DNA from 2 places in the Burkholderia sp. BC1 genome. Region 2 is predicted to be linked to the other one. Evidence: riboswitches for the same ligand, from Rfam matches in the RefSeq annotation. Region 2 holds a riboswitch; the other holds the start of a gene.

Region 1 (3,411 bases), on a different contig from region 2:
TGCGGGCCGCACATCGAGCAGAAGTGCGCGACCTTCGCCGAATCCTTCGGCAGCGTTTCGTCGTGGAATTCGCGCGCCTTGTCCGGATCGAGGCCGAGGTTGAACTGGTCTTCCCAGCGGAACTCGAAGCGCGCCTTCGACAACGCGTTGTCGCGCACCTGCGCGCCCGGATGACCCTTCGCGAGATCGGCGGCATGCGCGGCGAGCTTGTACGTGATGATGCCTTCCTTCACGTCGTCCTTGTTCGGCAGACCGAGGTGTTCCTTCGGCGTCACGTAGCAGAGCATCGCGGTGCCGAACCAGCCGATCATCGCGGCGCCGATGCCCGACGTGATGTGGTCGTATCCCGGCGCGATGTCGGTCGTCAGCGGCCCGAGCGTGTAGAAGGGCGCTTCCTTGCACCAGTCGAGCTGCAGATCCATGTTTTCCTTGATCAGCTGCATCGGCACGTGGCCCGGACCTTCGATCATCACCTGCACGTCGTGCTTCCACGCGATCTGCGTGAGCTCGCCGAGCGTCTTCAGCTCGCCGAGCTGCGCTTCGTCGTTCGCGTCGTAGATCGAGCCGGGGCGCAGACCGTCGCCGAGCGAGAAGCTCACGTCGTACGCCTTCATGATCTCGCAGATCTCTTCGAAGTGTTCGTAGAGGAAGCTTTCCTTGTGATGCGCGAGACACCACTTCGCCATGATCGAGCCGCCGCGCGACACGATGCCCGTCATCCGGTTCGCGGTGAGCGGCACGTACTGCAGGCGCACGCCGGCGTGGATCGTGAAGTAGTCGACGCCTTGCTCGGCCTGCTCGATCAGCGTGTCGCGGAAGATTTCCCAGGTCAGTTCCTCGGCCTTGCCGTTGACCTTCTCGAGCGCCTGGTAGATCGGCACCGTGCCGATCGGCACCGGGCTGTTGCGGATGATCCACTCGCGCGTTTCATGGATGTGCTTGCCGGTCGACAGATCCATCACCGTATCGCCGCCCCAGCGGATCGCCCACGTCATCTTGTCGACTTCCTCGCCGATCGACGACGTGACGGCCGAGTTGCCGATGTTCGCGTTGATCTTCACGAGGAAGTTGCGGCCGATGATCATCGGCTCCGATTCCGGGTGATTGATGTTGGCCGGGATGATCGCGCGGCCGCGCGCCACTTCGTCGCGCACGAATTCCGGCGTGATCTCGCTCGGCGCGTTGCCGCCGAATGCCGCGGCGCCGAACGCCTGCCCCGGATGCTGGCGGCCCATCATCGCGGCGAGCTTCGCACCGTTCGGGCCGCTCGCCTTCAGGCTCTCGAGGTATTCGGCGCGGCGCTGGTTTTCGCGGATCGCGATGAACTCCATCTCCGGCGTGATGATCCCCTGACGCGCATAGTGCATCTGCGTCACGTTCTTGCCGGCGCGCGCGCGGCGCGGATTGCGGTGCAGGCCCGGGAAGCGCAGGTCGGCGGTGGCCGGATCGGCCGCGCGCTCGCGGCCGTACTGGCTCGACAGGCCGGGCAGCGTTTCGGTGTCGCCGCGTGCCTCGATCCAGCGCTGACGCAGCGCCGGCAGGCCCGCGCGGATGTCGATCTTGGCGTCCGGATCGGTGTACGGGCCCGACGTGTCGTAGACGTAGATCGGGGGATTCTTTTCGCCGCCGAAGCCGGTCGGCGTGTCGGCCTGCGTGATCTCGCGCATCGGCACGCGGATGTCGGGCTGCGAACCCGTCACATAGACTTTCCGCGAATTGGGCAGCGGCGCGACGGCAGCAGCGTCGACGTGGGCGTCGGCAGACAGAAACTTCGGATTGGCGTTCATGCAATCTCCTTGTCGGCCCGAGTGGGCGCCTTGGCGTTCACCCGGGCCCCGTGACGAATGGGGGCTCGAGCTAAGCAGGAGACGAGTTTGGTGAGGCGGCGGGTTTCGTCAGAGGGATGGCGGCGAAGCCCGTACGCTTCCCTGCGCTGGCATTATCCAGATCAGGTTCAAAGGGTATTTCTCACCCACAATGCCGGCCGTTTCGACCGGGAGCATTGCAGGACCCCCGCGTTAGCAAGGGCACACGATACACCGGCTTCGCGGCGGATTCAACCGGAACCGGCCGCGGCGCGACGTGCGCGCGCAGCATCGCGAGCGCGCGCCTCCCACGCACTGCGCGACGCGCGCGTGTGCCGGCGGCTGCGCAGTGCAGCATCGTGCCGTGCGGCGTGTGCGGAAAACTTCGGGATCGCGATCGTTTCGACGGGCGTCGCCGCTTTGCGGCGTTCGACACGCGCGCCGGCCGCCGAAATGTCGCGCCGAAACGTCAGTCCTGTTCCTTTCAGCAGTGTCAGGCGATGCTTTCGAATCCTTGGTGCCATAATGCCGAGCGTGCGCAGCCGTTGCGGTTGCGCACGTTTTTTTGTCCCTCTGCCGCCGCCTGCCGGTTTTCATTCGTCGCCGTTCGCACTGTCATGTCGTTCCGCACGTCCGCTTTCGCTTTCCCGGCCCTGTCAGGGCCGCTTGCCGGCGTCGCCGGCGTCTTTCGGCGGAGCACGCGGCGCGACGTGCGGGCGGTCAGGCCATGACGCCGCTCGACCGTCTGCTCGATTTCCTCGCGCGCTTCCCGCTGCGGATTCGTCTGCCGCAAAGCCGCGGCGGCCGCGTTGCGCTCGCGCTCGTCTTCATCTATTTCGTCTGGGGTTCGACGTACAGCGGGCTGCATTTCGCGCTGCAGTCGTTCCCGCCGCTGCTGCTGTCGGGGCTGCGCAACCTGCTCGGCGGGATCGGCCTGTTCGTCTTCGCGCTGCGCCGCAAGCCCGAATGGCCGACGCTCGTCGAGATCCGTAATGCGGCGATCGTGGGCACGATGCTCGTCGCGCTGTCGTCCGGCACGATCGCGCTCGGGATGCGCACGGTCAGCAGCGGTTCGGCCGCGGTGATGGTCGCGACGGTGCCGCTGTTCGCGACCGTGATCGCGGCGGTCGCCGGGCGGCGCGTGACGAAAGGCGAGTGGGCGGCCGTCGCGCTCGGGATGGTCGGGATCGTCGTGCTGAATTCGGGCGGCGCCGCCGCCGAAAACTCGGCGCTCGGCACGATCAGCGTGCTGGCCGGCGCGCTGTTCTGGGCAGGCGGCGCGCATCTCGCGACGCGGCTCAAACTGCCGTCCGACCTGTTTCTTTCGACGTCGCTGCAGATCGGCCTCGGCGGGCTGATGTCGACGCTCGCCGCATGGCTGCTCGGCGAGCATGTCGAACACCTCGCGGTCGCGCCGGTGTTCGCGTTCGTCTATCTGATGGTGTTCTGCACGATGGCCGCGTACGTCGCGTACGGCTATCTGATCCGGCACACGAGCCCGATCATCGCAAGCAGCTGCATGTACGTGAATCCGATCGTCGCCGTGGCGCTCGGCGCGCTGATGCTCGGCGAGCCGGTGACGATGGCGACCGTCGTCGCGACCGTC
Region 2 (3,411 bases):
GATTGCGGCACGAACATCATGCGCGCGCCGACCGGTGCGTCGATCGCGCCGTCGCCGAACGGCCACAGCCCGGCGAGCGCGCGCATGAACGTGCTCTTGCCGGAGCCCGACTTGCCGACCACGAGCCAGCGCGAACCGGGCTCGATCGTCACGCTGCCGATGTTGGCGAGCGCGTTGCCGTTCGGCAGCGCGAGCTTCAGCGACGACGTCGACAGCTTCGCCGCATTCACGTAGTGCAGGTTGATGCCGCCGTGCTCGGTCGCGGGCGACAGGCTCTCCTTCAGATGCGAGGTGCGCATCACGCGCTTGAATTCGCGCAGACGGTTGACGGTCGCGCGCCACTCGACCAGCGTGCGATAGCTGTTGAGGAACCACGAGAACGAGTCGCTGACCGTGCCGAATGCGGACGAGATCTGCATCAGCACGCCGAGCGTGAAGGCGCCCGCGAAGTAGCGCGGCGCCGCGACGACGAACGGGAAGATGATCGCGATCTGTCCGTAGAACGCGTTCACGAACGTCAGGCGCTTCGTGTATTTCATGACGCGCCACCAGTTGTCGCGGATGCGCAGGAAGAGGCCCTGCGCATTGCGGTTTTCGGTGTCTTCGCCGTCGTAGAACGCGATCTGCTCGGCATTTTCGCGCACGCGGATCAGGCCGAAGCGGAAGTCCGCCTCGACGCGCTGCTGCTGGTAGTTGATCGACACGAGCGGGCGGCCGACCTTCTGGATCACGAGCGAGCCGATCACCGCATAGAGCGCGGCCGCCCACACCATGTAGCCGGGGATCGAGACGGGCGTGGCGCCGAGCGACAGCGTCAGCGCGCCGCCGAGCGTCCAGAGGATCGTGATGAACGACGCGAGCGTGACGACCGTCGAGAGCAGATCGAGCGACAGCGACAGCGTCGTCGTCGCGAACGCCTGCAGGTCGTCGGCCACGCGCTGGTCGGGGTTGTCGGCGAGGCGGTCGCGTTCGATCCGGTAGAACGCGCGGTCGCCGAGCCATTCGCCGAGAAAGCGGTCGGTCAGCCACTGGCGCCAGCGGAAGCCGAGCATCTGCCGCAAGTACAGCCCGTACACCGCGAGGATGATGAAGCCGAACGCGAGCATCGAGAACTGCATCATCAGATGCGGGAAATCGTGCACGTTCTTGGTCTGCAGCGCGTTATAGAACTGCGCGTTCCACTTGTTCAGCTGGACGTTGATCCAGACGACGCAGAGATTGATCGCGATGATCGTGACGAGCAGCGCCCACGCGACTTTCCATTCGGACGACACCCAGTAGGGCTTGATGAGGCTCCATGCGGATACCGGGCGCTCGTCCTGCGGCGCGTCGGAGGCGGAGCGGACGGGATCGATCGATTGGGTCATGTGCTTCCTGATGAGTGGCCGGCGCACGGGCCGGGCGAAGCCGGGCGCGCGCCGCGAGACGGCATGCCGGGACGAGTGCTCGCCGACGGCGGGCGTCCGGATGGTGACCCGCGCGTCTTAAACGGCACTTAAAGGCCGGCGGTGGCGCAACAACCGGCCGCTCGCGCGGCCGGCCTGCCGGGCATTGTGCCAGAGCGGCGCCGCGCGACGTCGATTTGCCGAAAGGGGACAGTTTGCGACGTTTTCCGCTTTTATGGTCTAATGGCCGACGACGAAACAGGGGTGCTTCGTGCGCGGCCGGCGATGTTCCGGGCGGCGCGGCGAGGCTGAGAAAGACCCTTCGCACCCGATCCGGGTAATACCGGCGAGGGAAGTTTCTGATCCCGCCGGGCCGCGCTGGCCGCCATCCCATTGTCAGCGCCCGAGTCCCGCCCGGCCGGCCTTTGCTGCCGGTTTCGTCCTTTTGGGTACGCGCGCCGCGCGTTACGGAAGGAACCGATGACCGATCAATCTTCAGTTGTTTCAGTCTGTCGCGCGGGTTCGCGCGCCGCTTCGCCGCATGCGTCGGCGTGCGCCGGGCGCGCGCGGGCGGCGGGCGCGGAGGGCGCGCGATGAACGTTCACGATTCGCGGCCCGACTTCGCGATCCTCGGCGGCGGCCTCGTCGGCCGGCTGATCGCGTGGCGGCTCGCGGGCGACGGGCATCGCGTCGCGCTGTACGAGCGCGGCGGCCCGGACGGCGAGCGCTCGGCGGCGTGGATCGCGGCCGCGATGCTCGCGCCGCTCGCCGAAGCGGCCAGCGCCGAACTGCTGATCACCGAGCTCGGCGTCGCGTCGCTGGCGCGCTGGCCGCAGTGGCTCGCCGAACTGCCCGAACCGGTGTTCTTCCAGCAGCACGGCACGCTCGTCGTCTGGCATCACGCGGACCGCGCGGAAGCGCCGCTGTTCGAGCGCCGCGTGCGCGCGAATGCGCCGGCCGACCTGTTCGACGGCGGCTTCGTCACGCTCGCGGGTGCGCAGGTCGACGCGGCCGAGCCCGCGCTCGCGGGCCGTTTCGCACGCGGCCTGCTGCTGCCGCGCGAAGGCCAGCTCGACAACCGGCAGGCGCTGCACGCGCTCGCCGCAGGGCTCGCAGAACGCGGCGTGGACACGCACTGGCACGCGGCGGTCGACGACGGCCACCTGCCGGATGCGCATTTCACGATCGACTGCCGCGGGCTCGGCGCGAAACCGGCGCTGCCGGCGTTGCGCGGCATCCGCGGCGAAGTCGCGCGCGTGCATGCGCCGGGCATCGGGCTCACGCGTCCGGTGCGGCTGCTGCATCCGCGCTACCCGCTGTACATCGCGCCGAAGCAGGACGATCTCTATGTGATCGGCGCGACCGAAGTGGAGGGCGAGGACATGTCGCCCGTCAGCGTGCGTTCCGCGCTCGAGCTGCTGAGCGCCGCGTTCTCCGTGCATCCCGCATTCGGCGAGGCGCGCATCCTCGAGCTGAACGCGCAGTGCCGGCCGACGCTGCCCGATCATCGCCCGGCCGTGATCTGGGACGGCGCATCGACGCTGGCCGTCAACGGCCTGTACCGGCACGGCTTCATGATCGCGCCGGAAGTCGCGCATGCGGCCGTCGCGCTCGCGCAGGCCGCGCTCGACGGCACGCTGCGCGATCCCGACGCGTTCGCCGCATGGCGCGACGCGGCGCGCTGGCCGACGCTCCTTCATCACCGCGACGACGCGCGCCAGCCGGCCTGACGCACGCCGCCGCCCGATTCCGACGAAGCCTCATGGACATCCAGATCAACCAACAGACCCTGACGCTGCCCGACGGCGCGACGGTCGCCGACGCGCTGGCCGCGTACGGCGCGCGCCCGCCGTACGCGGTCGCGGTGAACGGCAACTTCGTCGCGCGCACGCAGCATGCGGCGCGCACGCTCGCGGCGGGCGACCGGCTCGACGTCGTGCACCCCGTCGCGGGCGGCTGAACGCCGCCGGTTCGTCCCGCTCTTCCAGGAAAACGACATGACGTCCCTCACCCCCGCCGACGCGCT

The links. A riboswitch is a leader RNA that binds a small molecule or an ion and turns the genes downstream of it on or off. The one in region 2 is predicted to bind thiamine pyrophosphate.
Region 1: linked by a shared signal. The riboswitch ahead of thiC (phosphomethylpyrimidine synthase ThiC) and the one ahead of ACSHSS_RS18435 (FAD-dependent oxidoreductase) in region 2 are both predicted to bind thiamine pyrophosphate.

The regions. Positions count from the first base shown of each region.
Region 1 covers NZ_JBQYLP010000014.1:59,474-62,884, forward strand. The annotation lists gene thiC (phosphomethylpyrimidine synthase ThiC) at 1-1,787, opposite strand, end outside; TPP riboswitch at 1,908-2,025, opposite strand; partial or broken gene ACSHSS_RS09590 (EamA family transporter) at 2,533-3,411, shown strand, end outside.
Region 2 covers NZ_JBQYLP010000036.1:29,509-32,919, forward strand. The annotation lists gene ACSHSS_RS18430 (ABC transporter ATP-binding protein/permease) at 1-1,367, opposite strand, end outside; TPP riboswitch at 1,636-1,757, shown strand; gene ACSHSS_RS18435 (FAD-dependent oxidoreductase) at 1,979-3,115, shown strand; gene thiS (sulfur carrier protein ThiS) at 3,148-3,345, shown strand; gene ACSHSS_RS18445 (thiazole synthase) at 3,383-3,411, shown strand, end outside.